DNA from 3 places in the Bacillus coreaensis genome. Region 1 is predicted to be linked to each of the others. Evidence: riboswitches for the same ligand, from Rfam matches in the RefSeq annotation. Region 1 holds a riboswitch; each other region holds the start of a gene.
What was found. A riboswitch is a leader RNA that binds a small molecule or an ion and turns the genes downstream of it on or off. The one in region 1 is predicted to bind S-adenosylmethionine.
Positions count from the first base shown of each region.

Region 2: linked by a shared signal. The riboswitch ahead of ACQ5H4_RS02375 (methionine biosynthesis PLP-dependent protein) and the one ahead of metK (methionine adenosyltransferase) in region 1 are both predicted to bind S-adenosylmethionine.
Region 3: linked by a shared signal. The riboswitch ahead of ACQ5H4_RS04030 (2,3-diketo-5-methylthiopentyl-1-phosphate enolase) and the one ahead of metK (methionine adenosyltransferase) in region 1 are both predicted to bind S-adenosylmethionine.

Region 1 covers NZ_JBOCCY010000011.1:131,013-138,718, forward strand. The annotation lists gene asnB (asparagine synthase (glutamine-hydrolyzing)) at 1-1,429, opposite strand, end outside; gene metK (methionine adenosyltransferase) at 1,673-2,875, opposite strand; SAM riboswitch class I at 3,105-3,243, opposite strand; gene pckA (phosphoenolpyruvate carboxykinase (ATP)) at 3,589-5,175, shown strand; gene ACQ5H4_RS16640 (DUF2584 domain-containing protein) at 5,213-5,455, opposite strand; gene ACQ5H4_RS16645 (alpha/beta hydrolase family protein) at 5,490-6,269, opposite strand; gene ACQ5H4_RS16650 (ABC transporter substrate-binding protein) at 6,402-7,397, shown strand; gene ACQ5H4_RS16655 (ABC transporter ATP-binding protein) at 7,425-7,706, shown strand, end outside.
Region 2 covers NZ_JBOCCY010000001.1:452,691-460,396, forward strand. The annotation lists gene metC (cystathionine beta-lyase) at 1-339, opposite strand, end outside; gene ACQ5H4_RS02375 (methionine biosynthesis PLP-dependent protein) at 342-1,448, opposite strand; SAM riboswitch class I at 1,529-1,633, opposite strand; gene ACQ5H4_RS02380 (hypothetical protein) at 1,800-2,036, shown strand; gene sda (sporulation histidine kinase inhibitor Sda) at 2,109-2,243, opposite strand; gene ACQ5H4_RS02390 (gamma-glutamylcyclotransferase family protein) at 2,432-3,295, shown strand; gene ACQ5H4_RS02395 (hypothetical protein) at 3,379-3,612, shown strand; gene ACQ5H4_RS02400 (DUF6501 family protein) at 3,661-3,864, shown strand; gene crcB (fluoride efflux transporter CrcB) at 3,953-4,339, shown strand; gene crcB (fluoride efflux transporter CrcB) at 4,336-4,683, shown strand; gene yidC (membrane protein insertase YidC) at 4,720-5,418, opposite strand; gene ACQ5H4_RS02420 (hypothetical protein) at 5,445-5,735, opposite strand; gene ACQ5H4_RS02425 (nicotinate phosphoribosyltransferase) at 5,914-7,383, shown strand; gene nadE (NAD(+) synthase) at 7,396-7,706, shown strand, end outside.
Region 3 covers NZ_JBOCCY010000002.1:170,963-178,668, reverse strand. The annotation lists gene ACQ5H4_RS04065 (electron transfer flavoprotein subunit alpha/FixB family protein) at 1-67, opposite strand, end outside; gene ACQ5H4_RS04060 (electron transfer flavoprotein subunit beta/FixA family protein) at 102-926, opposite strand; gene ACQ5H4_RS04055 (YitT family protein) at 1,408-2,286, shown strand; gene ACQ5H4_RS04050 (Spo0E family sporulation regulatory protein-aspartic acid phosphatase) at 2,340-2,576, opposite strand; gene ACQ5H4_RS04045 (1,2-dihydroxy-3-keto-5-methylthiopentene dioxygenase) at 2,816-3,358, opposite strand; gene ACQ5H4_RS04040 (methylthioribulose 1-phosphate dehydratase) at 3,373-3,987, opposite strand; gene ACQ5H4_RS04035 (2-hydroxy-3-keto-5-methylthiopentenyl-1-phosphate phosphatase) at 3,984-4,646, opposite strand; gene ACQ5H4_RS04030 (2,3-diketo-5-methylthiopentyl-1-phosphate enolase) at 4,643-5,875, opposite strand; SAM riboswitch class I at 5,964-6,071, opposite strand; gene ACQ5H4_RS04025 (pyridoxal phosphate-dependent aminotransferase) at 6,155-7,330, opposite strand; gene ACQ5H4_RS04020 (carbon-nitrogen family hydrolase) at 7,460-7,706, shown strand, end outside.

The sequences.
Region 1 (7,706 bases):
TCCATGTGTGAATATCAATATACTGCATACGGTCAACTGGATCGTAGCCTTCACTTTCTTTATAAAGAGGCTTTGTAATATTGGTGAAATCTAAACCTTTGTTATACGTATTTAGAAGATCACTCTTTTCAAGCTCACTAAACATTTTTGCATTTCCGATATAACGTTCTTCTAAAGGAGTCAAACCACGTTCAATAAAGCTCTTCCCGCGCATTCCCTCTGGCATCATTTTCGCTAGCAAACGCAAAAACGCTTTTCCAACCTGTGGAATTTTATTAAACACCTCTAGACTCTGAGGCTCTCTATAAATATTGTAGCCACCAAATAGCTCATCTGCACCTTCTCCAGATAAAACCACCGTCACGTGCTTACGAGCTTCACGTGCCACAAAATATAAAGGGACACAAGCAGGGTCTGCAAGCGGATCGTCCATATGCCACATAATTTTCGGTACTTCATGCATATACTCTTCCGGAGTAATGATATAACTAATATTTTCTACTCCAAGCTTATCAGCCGTTTCCTTAGCAACATCAATTTCACTAAACCCATTATGATCAAAACCTACAGAAAATGTCTTAATCGCCGGATGGAATTCTTTTGCAATGGAAGCAATGATTGAAGAGTCAATTCCACCAGAAAGGAAAGAACCAACTGGCACATCACTTCTCATATGAATTTTGACAGAATCAAAAAGAACATCTTTAATTTCCTTTACAAAATCACTCTCTGATTTTCTTACTGGATGGAAATGTGCCTTCCAATAACGCTTAATTTCCATTTCAGATCCGATTTTTTTTGTAAAGTAGTGTCCTGGTTCTAATTTTGAAATTCCTTCTGACATCGTATAAGGCTCAGGAACAAACTGATACGTTAAGTAATACTGTAAAGAATCATAGTTCAATACATCATTTTGTAGAGCAAGTAAAATACTCTTTTTCTCCGATGCAAAGAATGTCTTTTCCCCGTCATCAAAATAGAAGAAAGGCTTGATTCCGAATGAATCACGTGCTCCATAAAGCGTCTTCTCAACTTTATCCCAAATTACAAAGGCAAACATTCCACGAAGCTTCTCCACAGCTTTTTCCTTCAGATGGCTATACAAAGCAATAATTACTTCTGTATCTGAGCTTGTTGCAAAGGTGATTCCTTCTGCCAATAGTTCTTCTCTTAACTCTACATAGTTATAAATTTCACCGTTAAAAATAATCCAGTATCTTTCGTTTTCAAAATGAAGGGGTTGATGCCCGCTTTCTATATCAATGATACTTAAACGACGAAACCCAAATTGAACATGAGAATCATAGAAATATCCGTCATCATCAGGTCCGCGATGCGTAATCACATTATTCATATTTTCAAATTGTTGTTTTTGTCCATCACTAAACACTTGCGATTTGTCATGAACACATCCAATAAAACCACACATGTATGTAACTCACCTACTCCGTTCTTACGAGTTTAATCTTCCATTCAGAAAGAATACCTATTAATACTACCATTAAAATTATCTAATCGCACTGTCAAATTGACCATTTCCTAAAAATTCAAGCTTACTACCCATTGTTTACATCCCTTTTTGCTTCTAAACCACCATACCCTTATAGACGAAAAGAAAAACCGGGAGTTACAAATTTTCTGTAACTCCCGGCTGAATTTTTACTATTTAAAATTATCTTTCAAGAGCTTCTTTACGAAGTGTATCAGCTTTATCTGTACGCTCCCATGGAAGATCTACATCTGTACGACCAAAGTGACCATAAGCAGCTGTTTGCTTATAGATAGGACGTCTTAAATCAAGCATATTAATGATTCCAGCTGGACGAAGATCGAAGTTATTACGAACTACTTCAATAAGAACTTCTTCACTTATTTCGCTAGTACCAAATGTATCAATAGAGATAGATACTGGATGTGCAACACCAATTGCGTAGGCAAGCTGTACTTCCACTTTATCTGCTAGACCTGCAGCAACAAGATTCTTTGCTACATAACGAGCAGCATAAGCAGCTGAACGGTCAACCTTTGTAGGATCCTTACCAGAGAATGCACCGCCACCGTGACGAGCATATCCACCGTACGTATCAACAATAATCTTACGTCCTGTTAATCCAGCATCACCTTGTGGTCCACCGATAACGAAACGACCTGTTGGGTTAATGAAATACTTTGTATTTTCATCAATTAACTCTTCTGGTACAACAGGGTTAATAACATACTCTTTAAGATTACGTTGAATTTGCTCCAACGTTACTTCAGGGTGGTGCTGGGTTGAAATTACAATTGTATCAATTCGAACTGGTTTATTATTTTCATCGTACTCAACTGTAACTTGAGTTTTTCCATCAGGACGAAGGTAAGGAAGAATATCATCCTTACGAACTTCAGTTAATCTACGAGCTAGTTTATGTGCTAAAGAAATCGGAAGAGGCATAAGCTCCTTTGTCTCGTTACAAGCAAAACCAAACATTAACCCTTGGTCACCTGCTCCAATTGCATCGATTTCTTCATCAGACATTGATCCTTCACGCGCTTCAAGTGCTTGGTCAACTCCCATTGCAATATCAGCTGATTGCTCATCAATTGAAGTTAAAACCGCACATGTTTCAGAATCGAAACCATATTTTGCACGAGTGTACCCAATTTCCTTAATGGTTTCACGAACAATCTTTGGAATATCTACGTATGTAGAGGTTGTAATTTCCCCAGCAACTAATACTAACCCAGTTGTTACTGACGTTTCTGCAGCAACACGAGCATTTGCGTCTTTTGCTAAAATAGCATCTAAAATTGAGTCTGAAATTTGGTCACTGATTTTATCTGGATGACCTTCAGTAACTGACTCGGATGTAAATAAACGACGTTTTTTTGACATCTCCTGACCTCCTATTTATTTATACTTGAGAAAAAGGTATGCTTATTATATCAACATAAACAAAACCTTCCATTTGATACGGAACTCATTCCCTAAGTAGTATGAAATAAACATGCCATTTTTATTATGAAGGTTTGAAAAATTACCCACCCAAATAAAAACTTTATGCAAAATAAAAAACCTTCCCTGCTTGAGGAAAGGGTGATAGCAAAGTAATTTGCGCCTTTCGCTCTTATCGTTCAAGGACTAAAATCCTTGCCTCAGGTTAGCACCTTCTCTTTTATATTAATTACAGTCATCGTAATTAATTATTAAAGCAGGTTGCTGGGTTTCATAGGGCCTGTCCCTCCACCAGCTCGGGATAAGAGAGTATCCGTTCAATGTAGAATAATACCGTATCACGTCAAATACTGTCAATATCTTTATGAAAAATAGTTGGTTCATTCTTTAAATAATGAGCAACTGTTATCTTCACATTTCCATTGACACTTAGCATCATATAACACGATCGTTCCCATTTGAATTTGTCCCTTCTTTTAATAGTATAGACTATTGACTCCCATTCATCGTTTTATGTAATAAAAAGGCTTAAAAATAGGTCGAATACGATGTTTTTTCTTGCACCCTCTAATATTTTTATAAATAGTATAGACTAATTAAGTTAATGTGTTATACTAATTAAAAAATAACAAATAAAGGTAGGTAGTCATCAGATGAACTCTGTCCGTATTTCTAACCAATTAAGCGAATTGTTAGCCTCTGGTCATGTGCATGTGCAACTATCTGTACCACAATTAGTCGAAAAGGTTCTTACTAGAAACGAAGGAGTCTTAACTTCGACAGGAGCTGTTCGAGCAACAACAGGAAAATATACTGGTCGGTCTCCAAAAGACAAATACATTGTTGAAGAAGCCTCTACAAAGGACAAGATTGATTGGGGAGCTGTTAACCAACCAATCTCTCAAGAAGTGTTCGATCGTTTATATAATAAAGTACTAAGTTACTTGAAAGATAGAGATGAGTTATTTGTTTTCAAAGGGTTTGCTGGCGCAGATAAGAAACATCGTCTACCCATTCAAGTGATCAACGAGTTTGCATGGCATAATCTATTTGCCCATCAGTTATTCATTAGACCAACAGCAGAAGAGCTTTTGACTCATGAAGAACAATTCACAGTCATATCTGCTCCAAACTTTAAAGCAGACCCTATTATTGATGGTACCAAGTCTGAGACTTTTATTATAGTCTCTTTTGAAAGAAAGACCGTATTAATCGGTGGCACAGAATATGCAGGCGAGATGAAGAAATCCATTTTCTCTATCATGAACTACTTATTGCCTGAAAATAATATTCTACCTATGCACTGCTCAGCAAATGTCGGCGTTGAAGGGGATGTCGCTTTATTCTTTGGCTTATCAGGAACAGGTAAAACGACCTTATCTGCTGATGCAAACCGACGCCTAATCGGAGATGATGAGCACGGCTGGTCAGCTAACGGTGTCTTTAATATTGAAGGAGGCTGCTACGCTAAGTGCATTAACCTTTCAAGAGAAAAAGAACCTCAAATCTTCGACGCCATTCATTTTGGATCTGTGTTAGAGAATGTCGTACTGAATAAAGAAACACGAGTCGCTGACTATGATGATGGAACATTAACTGAGAATACACGCGCTGCTTATCCTATCCAATCTATAAGCAATATCGTGGATCCAAGTGTCGCTGGACATCCAAATACCATTATATTCCTTACAGCAGATGCTTTCGGGGTACTGCCTCCTATTGCAAAGCTATCTAAGGAACAAGCGATGTACCATTTCTTAAGCGGATACACATCAAAACTTGCTGGTACGGAACAAGGAATCACTTCACCGCAAGCAACATTTTCAACTTGCTTCGGCTCCCCTTTCCTACCATTAGAAGCAACTCGCTATGCAGAAATGCTAGGGTCCAAGATTGACGAACATAATGCGAAGGTTTATCTAGTGAATACAGGCTGGACTGGTGGCGAGTATGGAGTCGGAAGTAGAATGAAGCTATCATACACCCGCTCCATGGTACAGGCCGCTCTCGAAGGGGAACTAAACCATGTAGAAACAAGTAAAGATCCTATTTTCGGATTGGAGATTCCCCTTCATGTTCCTGGTGTTCCGGATGATGTTCTTCAGCCAAACCGAACATGGGCTGACCAAGAAGCGTACCAGATTAAAGCGAACGAATTAGCCACTAAATTCAAAGATAACTTCAAAAAATTCGCAAATGTTTCAGTACAGATTATCGAAGAAGGCGGTCCTTTAGTATAATTTTTAAAAAAGAGCGTAATCAGTCGATTACGCTCTTTTAATTAGATGAATGTAAGGATATCAATTGATACTCGATCGTCGTTTTTTCACTTTCTAAGATTACTTTTTTAATTTTTGCCATGCCACTTACTTCCCCATCCATCGTTCTTCTTACCTCGACAGGAATGTCTATTGGATATAAGCGATATCCTTCTTTGGTTATTGTAAACAGGTTTTCCTCTAGTCGCTTTTCTCTACCCTTAGTAACAATCATTGTATTAAGTTCTAATGGCATACCCATAATTCTCCACTCCTTTTCTTATATTTTATCATTATTATGACTGTTTTTTCATCCATTGAGTTAAGTCTGTCACAACTTTTCGGTTAATACTTGGAGGAAAATAATGTGTCAACTCCTCAAAATACCAGCTCTCTACTGAACGACGTTTATCCTTTAATCTCTCTTCCAATCTTCGCGCATGGTCCACACTTACATTTTGATCCTTCGATCCATGAATGATTAAAGTTGGACATCGCAATTGTTCAATATCATACAATGGAGTGCGAAATTTATATCTTTCTGGATATTTCGTCGGTGTACCACCAATGACTCTCTTCATCATCCTTCTCAAATCTTCTCTTTCCATATATGTAAGATTCATATCACTTACTCCACCCCAGGTAACGAGAGAGGCCGTATCAGGAAACTTGATGGCAGTTAATAATGCCATCACCCCACCACGAGAGAACCCAAATACATGTACCCTTTTCACTCTCGAATGCTGCTGTAAGATACGATACCCAGCAAATGCATCTTCTCGATCATCTCCAGCAAAATCTTCATTTCCTTCTCCTCCTTGATTTCCTCGGTAGTAGGGGGCAAATACAATAAAGCCTTCCGAAGCAAATTGCACCAACCTAGATGGCCTTACCTTTCCTACACTTTTTATTCCACCCCTTAAATATAAAAAACCCTCTAAAGGCTCCTCTCCTTTAGGTTCTGCTAACATTCCTTTCACCTTATATCCTTCCGAATAATACGTTATGATCGATAACTCGACATGCGGATGAGGCGAAGGAAACCTCTCCATATCAACAATTTCAAGAGTATACATACCTTCTGTTACACTTCCTTACACATGTTTTTAATCTAGGCATTCACACATTTTTTTCGACTTCATACGATATGTTAGGCTCACAAACCATTCACATAAAAAAGTTTATCTATTAAGGAGGTTATCCATAAAATGAAAAAGTCATTTAAGATTTTCTTTTCCATGTTCTTAGTTGTCATTCTCATTATACCAATTGCTGCCTGCAGCAAGGAAGAAGTCCAAAAAGTACGCATTGGTGAAGTAACCCGTTCCATTTTCTATGCTCCTGAATATGTTGCGATAGAAAAAGGGTTTTTTGAAGAAGAAGGATTAGATGTTGAGTTAACCACTACCTCAGGTGGAGACAAGACAATGACTGCCTTGTTATCAAATAGTATTGATGTTGCTCTTGTTGGTTCTGAAACATCTATTTACGTTTATGCTCAAGAAGCAAATGACCCAGTCATCAACTTTGCCCAGCTAACACAAACAGATGGTACTTTCCTTGTATCTCGTGAAAAAATTGATAACTTTTCGTGGGAGATGTTGAAAGGATCCACCTTTTTAGGTCAAAGAAAAGGCGGTATGCCACAAATGGTTGGAGAATTCGTTCTAAAACAACACGGTATTGATCCACATAACGACCTGAACCTGATCCAAAATATTGATTTTGCCAATATTTCCAGTGCCTTTGCCTCTGGAACGGGCGACTTTGTTCAGCTTTTCGAACCAACTGCAAGTGTGTTTGAACAGGAAGGAAGAGGCCATATTGTCGCTTCATTCGGTACAGAGTCAGGCATGGTACCATATACAACATTTATGTCAAAAGAAAGCTATATGACGGAAAACAAAGAAACCGTTGAAAAATTCGCAAGAGCCATTTATAAAGCACAAAAATGGGTAGCTGAAAATTCTGCAAGAGATATTGCAGAAGCCATTTCTCCTTACTTCGAGGATACAGACTTAGCTTTAATTGAGACGGTGGTTGACCGTTACAAGAGTCAGGGCTCTTACGCAACAAACCCAGTGCTTGATGAAGCAGAGTGGGAAAACCTTCAAAATATTATGGACGAAGCAGGCGAGTTACCTAAGAGAGTGGATCACAGTGTGCTTGTAAATACCCAAATTGCCGAAGAGGTAATGAAATAAAATCATTAAATTTCGAGGTGGCCGACTATGAGCTTATTAAAGCTAAAACATATTCATCACACGTATTTTACTAAGACCTCAGCTACAACGGCCCTCTCCGACATTTCACTCGAAGTCGAGGAAGGAGAATTCATTTCCTTCCTTGGTCCGAGCGGATGCGGAAAAACAACCCTACTTTCTATCATAGCAGGATTATTTCAACCGACAGAGGGTACCATCCTGCTTGAGAATCAATCTGTTAACAAATCTAAGAAAAAGATCGGTTATATGCTACAGCAAGATTATTTATTTCCTTGGAAAACCATCGAG
Region 2 (7,706 bases), on a different contig from region 1:
TTCCGTCACCATTCTGTAGGTCCCACCATACACGTCTTCTGTGATCACCACATGATCTCCTTGAGAGAGAAGGAGAAACGCAGTCGAAATGGCTGCCATACCTGATGAAAAGGCATATCCGTTTGTACCTTCTTCAAGGTTAGCAATGACTGTTTCAAAAGCTTCGCGAGTTGGATTCGCACTTCGACCATAGTCGTATTTTCCAAACTCATCGACGCTATGCTGATGGAAGGTGGATGCATGTTGAATAGGAACGGAAACAGCACCGTTTGTTGGATCAAATTTATGTTCATTATGAAGTAGTTTTGTTTCAAATGAGAAATTGTGTTCTTTTGTCATTTTTATGCCTCCGAACTTAAACGAGTAAGAGCTTGGTCAATATCTTTAATTAAATCCTCCACGTCTTCAATACCAACAGAGAAACGAAGCAGGCGATTACAAACGCCTATTGAAAAACGAATTTCTTCCGGAATATCCGCGTGTGTCTGTGTAGCTGGGTATGTAATGAAGCTTTCTACACCCCCAAGACTTTCTGCAAACGTAATAAGCTTAAGATTTTGTAAAAATGAATTAACCCACTCTTCTTTTTTTATTCGGAAGGATAGCATGCCGCCGCGGCCTGGGTAAAGAACATCTACTACATTTTCATGATTCTTTAAGAAGCTTGCAAGTTCGCTTGCATTTTTTTCATGCTGTTTCATTCTAAGTGCTAAAGTCTTCATCCCACGAATAAGAAGCCAAGAGTCAAACGGACTTAAAACAGCTCCAATAGAGTTGTGGTGGAATCCAAGCTGTTCACAAACCTCTTTTCCTTTCCCGACGATCAAGCCAGCTAGCACATCATTATGTCCACCTAAGTATTTGGTAGCACTATGAATGACAATATCAGCTCCAAGCTCAATCGGTCTTTGAAGTAATGGAGTGTAAAACGTATTGTCGACAATTAATAAAATATTATATTTCTTCGCTAGTTCAGCAACCGCTTGAATATCCGTTTCTTCCATTAGAGGATTGGTTGGTGTTTCAATGAATATGGCTTTCGTTTTTTCTGTAATAGCCTGTTCGATAATGCTCACATCATGAGTTTGTACATACGTACTTGAAAGTCCCCATTTTTTAAATCCTTGCTCTAGAATTCGATAGGTTCCACCGTATAAATCTCTTGATACAATCCATTCGTCGCCAGATTCAAAGAGTGCAAGAATGGTAGTGATTGCAGCCATTCCGGAACTACAGGCAAATCCTTGGTCACCGCCTTCTAAATCAGCAATTGCTGCCTCTACAAGTTTTCTTGTTGGATTACCTGTTCGAATATAATCAAATCCAGTTGATTGGCCTATTCCTTCGTGTCGATAAGCTGTCGAAAAGTATACAGGTGGGTTTACTGTCCCAGTTTGAGTTTCACTTCTGTTTCCGATCTGCGCTACCTTTGTTTCATTTTTGTACATTTTAGTCTCTCCCAACATCCTAATAATAAAAAAAAGCCTTCTCTCTAAGAAGAAGACTTTGTTATCAACATGAGCCATTCTTCTTATCTTCCAAGTAAAATACTTGCTGGAATTAGCACCTTTTCAAAAAATTGATGGTTGCTGAGGCTTCATAGGGCCAGACCCTCGACCTCTCTTGATAAGAAATCAAAACATTTAATTTTTTCTAACTTTACTACAGTAAATCGCTAAGTGTCAATCTTTTTTACAAATTAACGACAATTTTGTTCACAATTTCCTAAAATTTACTATATGAATATTCAGAACATTTAATATATAATAAGTTTGAGAACAAAAAGTGGAGGGAAATTCATGCAAACGAAAAGCAGATGTCATCATCGGTATATGTTGAGTGAAGACGCCTTTTTTGTTACCGAGGATGGAATTGAATTGTTTATATCAGGTGAGGGTCTTCAAGGTTATCCTGTAGGTGGTCACGTGGATTTTCCTCTTGAAATGAGAGAAATGAATGAATCAGCTCAAAAGGAGAAACGTCTCTCCAGTCAACCACCGCAACAACTTTACTTAAATATGATCAATCAGTTATAGACGGGGAAACCCGTCTTGTTTATTTTCGAGGATAAATAAAACCACCGGCACTTGGGTGCCGGTGGTTGTGTCCTATGATTTAATTGTCGGTTTCAAATTTCTTTTCTCAATTTCCTTCTTCAAAAACTTCGCCCATTCTTTATCCTCACCTGACTTCAATGCATTCCGATACGAGACAACTAACATTTCATTACTCATAATCTTCATTTGCAAGCCTCCTTAAAATGGACTGAATTTTCTAGCTTTTTATCATTGTATCGGGTTTTAATCCATTTGAAAACCCAAAACTCTAGATTTACTGCCATAAAATTATTAATATTCTGTTACAGGATTTTCACGTAATGATTTTTTTCATGATAAAATATGGTAAATAGTTTGTACGATGGGGGAGAAGGATGGATACGATTACACTTTTTGTTTATGGTACATTAAGAAGACATGAAACGAATCACAGATTAATCAGAGAAGCTACTTGTATCGCTGAACAGGCATGGGTAAACGGTGAGCTTTTTGATACAGGTAACGGTTATCCTACACTAGAACTCAATGATTCCGGTAAGGTGCATGGAGAGTTATATGAAGTTAGTAAAAACCTTTTACCTCAGCTTGACGCATTGGAGGATTATGAAGAGGGTAAAGAGTCTAATTTGTATGACAGAACAAATGTTACCGTTCATACTGATAAAGGCACTAAAGTAGCGCTCGTGTATGTGAATGTGGATGAATCAAGCAAGGCTGAAAAAATCACCCACGGAGATTGGAAGTTACATAGATTCATGAAAAATCGTCCTGAACAAGTATATTACTTTGCATATGGTTCATGTATGGATGATGAACGATTCCGAAAAGCGGGGGTAGATCACTGTTTTAAAAATCTCGTCGGTGCTGCCGTTTTAAAGGGATACTCCATGAAATATCTTTTCAGAGTAAGTGATGGCGGAAGAGCAGATATTGTAGAAGATGGTGGTGAAACCGAAGGGGTAGTTTACTTAACTCCATATGAAGGGGTCGAGTATTTATTTGGTAGAGAGGGGTTCTATGGAGGATGGTATCGCCCTACCTTTGTAGATGTGGACATCGATGGAGAAATATTAAAGGATGTTTTGACATTCCATGTGTATAACAAAATGCCCGAAGTGTCACCCCCCGACCATTATTCGACCGAAATTCTTAGAGGGGCCAAAGGAAGATTGAGTGAAAGGTATTATCAATATCTACTAAAAGAACTTGATCGTCTAAAAAAATCAAGCAATAGTTAACTTTTTTATTGTACATCGGTTTAATACGAGTATCCATTGTGGTAAACACTTAATATCACCAACTTAAGAAAGTGGGTCAGAATATGAGTGGGAATCGAGAAAATGGCTATTATGAGCTGGTGTATAATAATCGACAATACAACTATCTAGAGTTTATTAGATTAGATACAATATGTGAAATTAGTTATATCACTTTAAAAAATATCTTAACAGGTGAATTTTTTACCTTTGAAGAAAACAAAGTTCGAAAAGTGACAAAAAGAAATTTTCGAATCAAGCCTTTAAAGAAGCATTTTTTAGAAAAAGTTGCTAAGTAGTTACTTCCTTTCTATAATAAGATAGATAATGTAAAAGGAGTGACTGTAGTGATTCATCTAAAATGGTCAGAGTCAGAAACAATAAAAAAGGTAACTTGTGTTCACACAAAAGCTGAAAAATATATTGTAGATAATAAATTAACACCAGGAAATGTGTACGAAGTAAAAAATGAAACAGAAGAATTTTACTTTATTATAGATAATAGTGGAAAAGTCGGCGGCTATTACAAGGATTATTTTAAAGAAGCTTAACATCAGACTACATAATACTGTTAGCAGGGTAGCTAACAGTATTTTCTTTTAATCTGTCATTTTTCTAATTAATAGGGTGAATATTATTATGAGGTTATTATTTGTAGGTATCGGTGGCTCCATTGGAAGTGTGTTGAGATATAGTATTTATTACAATATGTTAGCCATTAATGGAAAATGGTTACCATTTTTAGGAACATTACTTGCCAATTTGTTAGGAGCATTTGCACTTGGTTGGTTTACTTCTAGACTGTTGCTATCAAAAAAGCTCCCTGATGACTTAGCAGCTGCTATTGGGACGGGGTTAATTGGTTCTTTTACGACTTTCTCTACCTTAAGTGTGGAACTTAGCTCGCTTTTACAAGAGGGACAATATCTTCTAGCTATTTGTTATGTATTTATAAGTATGATAGGTGGCCTTGTCTGTGCATTTGGCGGCTTCCAAATAGGGCAGAAAAGGGTGGCTGTTCAATGAATTTCATACTAATCGCTGCAGGTGGGTTTATTGGAGCAAATGCTAGATATATTATTGGTCTACTTGCGAAAAAGTACATAAACGTTTCCATTCCTATTGGTACACTCTTTATTAATGCAATAGGTTCATTACTTTTAGGTTTGTTGGTAGGTAAGGGGATAAGAGGGGACGTTTACTCCTTTTTAGGAGTTGGATTTATGGGTGCTTTTACTACATTCTCTACATTCAAACTTGAACTGATACAGCTTTGGCAATCAAAAGAACATAAAGCATTCGTCCTATATTTGATATTGAGCTACGGGTTAGGAATTGTCCTAGCTTCAATTGGATTTATGATGGCATAAAAGAGGGTCTGCTCTTATTAGAGCAGACCCTTTTAACTATGCTTTTTCTGTATTAGCTGAAAGTGTTGGTGCAGGTGTTTGGTATAATTTTTTTCCTATTAGTGTTTGGATAATGAGGAAAGTACCCCCAACTGCCCAATAGAGAGGTAAAGCAGCAGGTGCATTAAATGAAAACATGACAATCATAATAGGTGAAAGGAGACCCATGAACTTCATTTGCTGCTGTTGTTGACCACTTATGTTAGACATAGACACTTTGAATTGTAAATAATACACAATACCAGCAATTGCAGTAATCCAAATATCTGACTCGCCTAAGTTGAACCATAAAAATGAGTGGGTTGCAATTTCGTGAGATTCTCGAATCGCGTAATAAAATCCCATTAAAATAGGCATTTGAATGAGCATGGGTAGACACCCCATCGCTAACGGGTTTACTCCGTGTTTTTGGTATAAACCCATCATTTCTTGCTGCAGTTTTTGTTGCTCTTTACTATCTTTTGTTTTCTTTATTTTTGCCTGGATACCATCTAATTCAGGCTTTAGTGCCTCCATTTTTTCTTTCATCTGCTGCTGACCTTTATACTGCTTAAGCATAAGCGGCATGAGCAGAAGGCGAACAATTAATGTAAGAAATATAATCGATAAACCGAAGCTTCCGTTAAAAAAAATCGCAATGGTATGGATGGCGTTTGAGAATGTGTTTACAAATACTGTTTGAAAAAATTCACTCATTTATCTTTCCTCCGTATCATTTTGTTTTATCTGGCTGAAGGAGGAAAGGTGCTATCTGTATCATCACTGCCTGCAACTTTTCGTCTAATGTATCGAAATATCCAGACTAGTGCAGGGTGTAGTTGGTGAGAGTATGTTCGCTCATAAACAAGTTGTCTATGTTCCGAGCTTAGATCGGTTGAGGAACAAACGGTATCAAGAAATTGGAACTCAATGTTCCAAATCCAAACCAATCGAAGGATCAGGCTGATCACGACAGAAGCATAAATGGTATACATTGTTGAAAAATTTGTTAAGTCAAATAGAATCTCATCCATCGAAATCACCTCACTTCTTTTGAATGTTCTCCTTATAAGTATAGTAAATCATAAACTCCTGCGCAAATACGAAGATAATAAGGATTTATTTTGACAATTTACTTAAAATCGTGACATTTAAAGGTAGTTTCGCTATGATAGGTTAAAATGCATTTTTGAAGTTAAGGAGATTTTAGTAATGAAACGTGACTATCCAGACGATAGCTTGACCTTACATACGGATTTATACCAAATCAATATGGCAGAAACTTATTGGGAGGATGGGATACACAACAAGAAAGCAGTATTTGACTTATATTTTAGAAATTTGCCTTTTGGAAATGGCTACGCTATTTTTGCAGGCTTAGAAAGGGTCATTGATTACATAAGAGGATTTCGGTTTACAGATAGTGATATTGAATATTTAAGCGAGGTCGCTCAATATAAGCAGGATTTTCTTGATTATTTAAAAACGTTAACCTTTACAGGAAATATCCGTTCAATGGTCGAAGGGGAAATTGCTTTTGGGAATGAGCCGTTATTAAGAGTGGAAGCTCCTTTAGCAGAGGCTCAGCTAATTGAAACGGCACTGCTTAATATCATAAATTATCAAACGTTAATTGCAACGAAGGCATCGAGGATTAAACAAGTGATCGGTGATGGAGTGGGAATGGAGTTTGGTACTAGAAGAGCTCAAGAAATGGATGCGGCTATTTGGGGTACAAGAGCAGCTTTTATTGGAGGTTTCCAGGCTACCTCTAATGTTCGTGCAGGAAAGATGTTTGGCATACCTGTAGCTGGCACCCATGCTCACTCTTTGGTCCAAGCCTATAAGGATGAGTATATTGCATTTCATAAATATGCTCGAAGACATAAGGACTGTGTGTTTCTAGTAGATACTTACGACACACTAAGATCAGGTGTACCAAATGCGATCAAAGTTGCTAAAGAACTTGGTGATAAAATTAATTTTCTTGGTATTCGTCTCGATAGTGGAGACCTTGCGTATCTTTCAAAAAAAGCTCGTGAAATGCTTGACGAAGCTGGATTCACGGAAACGAAAATTATTGCTTCAAACGATCTTGATGAGTACACCATCATTAACTTAAAAGCTCAGGGAGCTATGATTGATACGTGGGGAGTAGGTACAAAGCTAATCACAGCTTATGACCAAGCCGCGTTAGGTGCTGTTTATAAGCTCGTGGCCATTGAGGGTGAAAATGGAGAGCTTGTTGATACAATTAAAATTAGTGGTAATCCTGAGAAGGTATCTACCCCAGGTCTAAAGAGGGTATATCGGATTATTAATAATGAAAATCATAAATCTGAAGGAGATTATATTACATTGGATGAGGAACATCCAGAAGCGGAGTCTAGAATTAAAATGTTCCATCCAGTCCACACCTATATCAGTAAATTCATTACGAATTTCACAGCAAAGGATCTCCACGAGGATATCTTTATTAACGGAGAGCAAGTATATGAGGTACCAAGTTTAGTTCAAATGCAGAATTATGCAAAAGAAAATCTCAAACAGCTTTGGGAGGAATATACAAGAGCGCTAAACCCAGAGGAATACCCAGTGGATTTAAGTCAAAAATGTTGGGATAACAAAATGAGAAATATAGCAGAGATTAAGGCTAATATTAAATCTCAGAATATAAGATAAGGAGGAGAAGAGTTGAGGAACATACAAAACCTTATAATAAATGAGTTACATGTGAAGCCTTCTATTGACGCTCACCAAGAGGTGAACGATCGCATTGCTTTTTTAAAGGCATATGTGAAGAAAACAAACGCAAAAGGTTTAGTATTGGGAATCAGTGGGGGACAAGACAGTACACTAGCTGGTCGATTATCCCAATTAGCAGTCGAAGAGTTAAGACAAGAAGGCTATGAATGTAAGTTTATCGCTGTACGTTTACCATATGGTATTCAGCAAGATGAAGAAGATGCTCAAAGCTCCCTTAAGTTCATACAGCCGGATGAGGA
Region 3 (7,706 bases), on a different contig from region 1:
AAACACCTTCAATCTCACCTTCATTTTGTTCTATGAATACCCAGACACCACGGTATTCTTTACTCATTCCAAGCACCCCCATCATCGATTATTAATGTGTATCACTTCACATAAAAAAGCTCTTTTTTCTCTTCAAGTAAGCATTTGATCAGCTCTCTTACTTGTTCATCTGAAGAGCCCTCTAAACGCTTCCCACCTTCATGCTTTGGAGGTGTAAACATTTTACCAACGATGGTAGGTGATCCCTTAAGCCCTAGCTGTGTACGGTCCACATCTTCTAAATCGTTTACCGTCCAAACAACTGGTTCGTACCTTGCAGCTTTTAACATATTAGGAAGAGGAGAATATTCAATCTCATTGATTTCTTTTTCGACAGTCAATAAACATGGCATTTGAATTTGGAGCAACTGGTAACCACCTGACAGCTTTCTCTTAACAATTACACTTTGCTCTTTTTCATTAAGCTCTGTTACTTCGATCACGTTCGTAACTGGAGGAATATCTAATCTTCTTGCAATTCCAGGTCCCACTTGCCCCGTATCTCCATCAATTGCATGCTTTCCACAAAGGACCATATCAATCGGTCTGATACTGGCGATTTTATCTAAAGCCTTCGATAATGCGTAGCTAGTTGCTAATGTATCTGCACCAGCAAATGCACGGTCAGAAATTAAATATCCCTCGTCAGCACCAATTTCCACGCTTTTTTTAATAATCGCATTTGCTTGTGGTGGACCCATTGATAAAACAGAAATATATACATCATCTTTGATGAGACGCTTCATCCGAACTGCTTCTTGAACAGCATGTGCATCGTACGGATTTAAAATAGCTGGTGCACTTCGACGATCAAGTGTATTCGTCTTAGGATTAATCTTAATGATCTTTGTGTCAGGTACCTGCTTGACACACACTACAATATGCATAAAAATCCCCTCCTTAATGACTAATGGCTAAATCACCTATATATATTTTGCAAAGCTTCGTAATAACGATATATGTCTCGTTTTACGGGCATAGTACAAACAAATTAATTGATATTTTATGTGAATAATATAATATTGTATGCGTTTTCAAAATTGGTATAATATGAGTTGAAGATTTCTTACGGAATCTTCATTTTTGTATATTTACATATATAAATGGTGGGGGTTAACGACTATGATGGAATAACAATTATTTTTTGAAGGGAATGATACAATACTTACCATTATAGTTACTATATTAAAAGAAATTGAATATTTTCCATATGATAAAAATCACAGATGTCATGTAAAAATCATGTATGTAATTATGTGACTTCCAGATTTACCTACATAGAAACGATTTATTGTATAATAAAAAACAAGGATCAATAATAATGGAGGTGACTTAATGGAAAAACAACTTGTTCATGAAGCTATTCAAATGAATTTAGAGAACCATATACAGCACAAAAAATTACCGAAAAAGAGTATTATCAAAAGAGCCATTTTTATTTTTATTGGAGCTATTCTGATGGCTGTAGGATTAGAAATTTTCCTTATACCTAATCAGATTATGGATGGTGGAATCGTCGGGATTTCAATCATTTTGTCTCATATTACTGCTATTAAAATTGGTCTAATTATCTTCATTTTAAATGTTCCATTCTTTTTCATCGGATATAAACAAATTGGAAAAACCTTCGCACTATCTACACTCTTCGCTATCACCATATTATCAATCACAACCGTATATCTTCATCCTGTTCCTGCTTTTACTGATGACATCCTGTTAGCAACCGTATTTGGAGGAATTGCCTTAGGGGCAGGTGTAGGGATCGTAATCCGTTATGGAGGTTCACTGGACGGTACAGAAATCCTTGCCATATTAATTAATAAAAAGGTTCCTTTTTCTGTTGGAGAAGTGATTATGTTTTTTAATATTTTTATTTTTGGAACCGGGGGTTTTGTGTTTGGATGGGACCGAGCGATGTATTCGATTCTAGCTTATTTTATTGCTTTTAAGACCATTGATATCGTTATTGAAGGGTTAGATCAATCAAAGTCTGCATGGATCATTAGCGATAAGTATAAAGAAATTGGTGATGCGATTTTGGCCCGACTCGGACGGGGTGTCACCTTCCTAACTGGAGAAGGAGCCTATACAGGAGACGATAAAAAGGTGATCTTCTGTGTCATTACACGACTTGAAGAAGCAAAGCTCAAGCTCATTGTAGAGGATCTTGATAGTAATGCCTTTCTAGCTGTTGCAGACATTGCCGAAGTTAGAGGCGGTAGATTTAAAAAACGAGCCATCCATTAGATTAACCTACAAAAAAGGAAGGAGCGCAATCGTCTCCTTCCTTTTCTATCTATTTAAACGCATATGATGTTATTAGGCCAAACAAACATAGCTTGTTTTCTGGTAATTCTTATCTCTTTTTTGCTCTTCTTCTCTTTTGATAAGCATTGATATTCAAAAATTAGCTTATCCAGCTCCTGACTACACTCAATTGTCTCTTCCCCACCTAGACCATTTGCTTGTGCAGATTCAATCATTTTCTCTCTCATTTGTTGAATCGTGGCAAGCATTTCACTGCTATTCTGCTGCACCCCGTTAACCTCCTAATACTCCTTAAATCCCCAAATAAAAATTGATCACTTGATGAATTATTACAAGAATTTGAATAAAAGTAAATAGAATCGCAAAATAAGACAAATTTTTCTAAATATTTCTGAATACGACAAAAAACACCCTAAAACTCCTATTACTTTTCGACAATTATCGATTTTATGCATCAAAAGTAATAAAGACACTAGGAGTATAGACTCTAGTGCCTTGAAAACTATTATTAAGCTTCTATTTCACTCTTTTCGTAGATTGGAACCCATCCTTCAGTTGTTACAAAAATACGGATGGCAACTACTTTTCTATCCTCTTGCAGGGTAAAATAATGTCTAACATTCGGTGGTACTGAAATAAGATCTCCAGGGTTTAAAAACACCTCAAAAAATTCACCATCTAAACCTTGGATAATAAACACTCCATGTCCACTAACAATAAAGCGGACCTCATCGTCTGTATGATGGTGTTCTTGTTGGAAGTTCGTTAATAATTGCTCTAGATTTGGAGTGTGTTCAGCAAGAGAAATAACGTCTTGTGCTTTGTATCCACGCTTCTCTGAAATTTCTGCAATTTCAGTTGAGAATGCAGATAGGATTTCTGCTTTCTCTTCATCCGTTAAAATATATTTCTCTTGAAGATTGCTAGGCAGTTTTGTAATATCCCAATGCTCATAGATTACCTCTTGAGATTGTAAAAACGCTGCCACTTCTTTTTGATCTCTAATCTCTTCTTTTGTACTTTGAAATACGATATGTGCCAATTTTTTCATTCTCCTTTAATATTTTATTTTTTATATTCTAAAAGTCTTAGATGATAGCGAAATAAAAATTCGGATGCTTCTAGTAGTTTTTTTGCCTCGAATGCATTTTTCCCCCACACCGTTATTCCATGATTTCTGATTAACACTACGCCTTTATCCTCTTTTACATGCTCACTAAACTCCTGTGCTAATGTAGGAATATGTGCTGGATTACTGATGATTGGGATCCTAAGGACGGCATCTTCTTCCCATAAATCAAAAGCTTTAATTAGCTCTTGACCCGTGAAAGTTATTTCAGCTTGATCACCATATAATTCAGATATGATATTATTTTCAACGGTATGAACATGTAAGCTGCAACCGGCTGATGTTTTTTGATAAATTTCTACATGTAAGAGTGTTTCAGCAGAAGGCTTCAAATGCGTCTCATCTACTGGCTTTCCATTGCCATCAACAAGTAAAAAATCTTCTGACGTTCTTTTTCTCTTATCCTTACCACTTGCTGTTACAAGGAATTGTAAAGGATCGTCACTAACTTTTATGGCTAAATTCCCGCTCGTTCCCATAAACCAATCTCGAACAGCAAGCTCATCCTTCACATCAGCAAGTTCATCCCAACGTTCTGTTAACAGGCTCATCCAATCAACTCCTCAACCTTCGACATATGTTTGATCACATCATAGAAATCAACAAACTCTCTATGATTCAACCCATACTCTTTTGATTTTTCTAATAAAAACTCTCTGGCAATGACAAGATCAGCCTGCTTTGCTGCTTGCAAATCGGTTACTGAATCACCAATAACTACTTTGTAGAAATCTTCTTTAAGTCCACGTATAATACTAGGTTTACAGCATCCACAATCATTTTGGCATTGCTCATCACATGCATTTGGCCAAAGAATATTGATATATTCACCACTAAAATCAGCAGCATTACAATACACTCCTGAAAAAGGGCCGTAAGCTTGTAAAATGGGATATACAAAAAAATCAATGCCACCACTAACAATATACAAGGGAATATCCTGCTCTTTCAAAAACTTCACAAAATCAGGAAATCCTTCGCGAATTTTAACATTTTCAATCGCATACGTAATGATTTCTTCTTTTTTTAAAGAAGGAAGCAAAGAGAAAAGCTTTCCCACTCCTTCTCTTATTGAAATACGCTCAGATAATATGTCGTCTTTTAGCGCTTCCCATTCGGGAGGTGCAAATCTTTTCATAATGGCAATAATGTTATCCTTCTCAGTAATCGTGCCATCAAAATCACAAAATACAGCTATTTTCTTGCTCATGATGGTTTCGCCACCTCAGTAACTCCCCATAGTTCGATCGCGGTTGCTAGTTCAGGATATTGCTGCGAATTTTCTCTCAATGGCAATCCTTGTTGACTTAACTCGATCGCTTGGCGGAAAGCAAGACCTCCGCCTTTCGCACCAGCCGGATGCCCATGAACGCCACCACCAGCATTAATGACACTATCTAAGCCAAAATCTTGTAGTAAAAGTGGAACAAGTCCAGGATGAATACCAGCTGATGGCACTGGGAAGCTCTCATTCATAGGTGCTGATTGATCTGTTAATGCTTCAGCAATCGATAATGCTGCTTTCTTTTCCAAAGCCACCGAACCGTATGGAGATGGGAATAAAGACAAGTCGGCTCCAGCGTAACGCAACAATTTTCCAAGTAGTAGGGAATGAGAAATTCCGTATACATCAGACGAAGTGAGTGCTCCACTCACAGCTGGATGTGCCATAATCGGAAGATCGACACCCTCTTCTTCGCGTAATTCCTGAAGAACATCAAGACCATATGCAAACACATTAAATAATAGTAAGTCCGCACCAAGTTCTTTTGCTCTCTTAGCTTTGTCAATTAATTGAGACGTACGTCCTGTCAAATTCACAGCATATAAGGTACGATGTCCTGTTTCTTCATAGACCTGTTGCAGAACTTCTCTTCCACCAGTAATTCTTTGTTCAAAAGGAGTTAATGGGTTGTCAAAAAGTATTTCATCATCTTTTACAAAATCGACTCCACCCAATGCCTGTTCGCGCAATTGGCTGAAAAGGAATGAAAGATCTCTCCCTAGAATTCCTTTAAAAATACTCATCAATAACGGACGATCATATACCCCAAGCTTCTCTCTTAGACCATTAATACCAAACTTAGGACCTGGAAAAGCCGCTTTTAACTCTTTTGAAAAATCAAGATCTAACAGCTTAATCTTCCCGTCAAGAGACAGCTTTCCAAACACCGTTGTTAAAATAGCTGGAAGATCTAGCGAAAAGTTATTTGAAGGGTAGGCGATTTTTAACACCGCTACCGTTTCATTCGTCTGTTCATCTATGTGTAATTTTTCTGTGGAAATAACTCTACCTTTATATTTTTTCAATTGTTCTTGCTCAAGCTTTTGTAATTGAGTCCATGAACCAACCGTTAAACCAAGCGCAATTTCCTCTGCTTTTTTCTCAGGGTTGTGTTTAGCGTCATGCACCAAGTACGTTGCGATGATCTCACTCATTTGCTTTCGTCCTTTCTCTCTTATACGTATAGACATAAAAAAACCTCTTCTTGTCATCAGGAAGAGGTTAGTATCGTAAACTAACATCTCCTTATCTATCAGCATTTGCTGCAAGAATTAGCACCGTGCTTACAAACCTTGTAAGTCGGTTGCCGGGCTTCGTCGGGCTCGTCCCTCCACCTGCTCTTGATAAGAAAACGAATGTTTTCATTATGGAATTATTGTTTATACTTTCAATTGATTTTGATTATTCCAGAATTTAATTCGACTGTCAATACATTAACTAAAAATTTGGAGCTTTGATATTCTTTCAACCGCTTCTCGCAAACGCGCTTCCGAGGTTAACAGCCCCACTCGTACATAGCCTTCTCCCCATGAACCAAACCCAACTCCAGGGGCAACAGCAATATGTGCTTTTTCTAGTAATAGATCTGAAAATTGTTCCGATGTATAACCGGTAGGAACCTTTAGCCATGCAAAAAATGACCCCTCCGGAGCTACTACATTCCAACCTAATTCTTGAAGTCCTCCGATAAACACGTTTCTTCTAGATTCGTACAATGCATTTAACTCTCGTACACAACTTTGAGACTCAGTTAATGCTGCAACTGCCGCTTCTTGGACAGCTCCAAAAAGACTTACATATAAATGGTCTTGCAACAAATTAAGAGCTGAAATGACACTTTCATTTCCAACCGCAAAGCCTACTCTCCAACCAGCCATATTATACGTCTTAGATAACGTATAAATTTCAATCCCGACGTCTTTTGCACCCTCTGTTTGTAGGAAACTAATCGGTTTATGACCATTAAAGCCTATCGCTCCATATGCAAAATCATGAACAACACAAATCTCGTGCTCTTTGGCAAGCGCGACTGTATCCTCGAAAAAATTAGCATTTGCTATTGCGCCTGTCGGGTTATTCGGATAATTTAAGAACATAAGCTTTGCCTTTTCTAGCTCGCTATCTGATAGAGCCGTATAATCAGGAAGAAAATGATTTTCTTCTTTCAATGGCATGGTAATCATTTCTGCTTGTGCAAGAGCTACCCCCGACCAATAGTCAGGATAACCCGGATCAGGGACGAGAACATGTTCACCTGGATTTAATAGGCATTGTGGGATTTCAACAAGCCCAGCTTTTCCTCCAAAAAGGATGGCAACTTCTTTTTCTGGATTGATATCTACGTTATATTCTCTTTTATAAAATGTCGCAGCCGCCTCTTTTAATGACGCGAAGCCTTGGAAGGGAGAGTATTTGTGATTATTCGGATTCTCTGCAGCCACTTGCAGGGCTTTTACGATATGTGAAGCTGTCGGTTGATCAGGGTTTCCCTGACCCAGGTTTATCACATCATGACCATCTCTGATCTGCTTATTTACTTTTGCAACAAGTGAAGCGAAGAATTGTTTAGGTAAGCTTTTTAATAATTTTGATTGAGGATATATCATCATTTTTCCACCTACTTTATATTTTCGGGCAATTGGCAATTTTTATATTGAAAAACTAGTCACAAATGTATATCGTAAATGACAACTTGTAAAGTATTTTTACTATTTTTTTTTTAGAAAAGGTGGTTTCTTATGAGAGTTTCTTGTATTCAGATGGACATAAGCTTTGGAAATGTAGAAGAAAACTTTCAAAAAGCGGAAAGATTAATAGAGTCAGCCATGGCTGAAAAACCTGACTTAGTCATCCTTCCAGAACTGTGGACGACAGGCTATGACTTAACCCGACTCGATGTTCTTGCAGATGTGGAAGCAAAAAAGAGCATTGAATTTTTGCAAAAATTAGCTAAACAACATCGTGTGCATATTGTTGGTGGCTCTG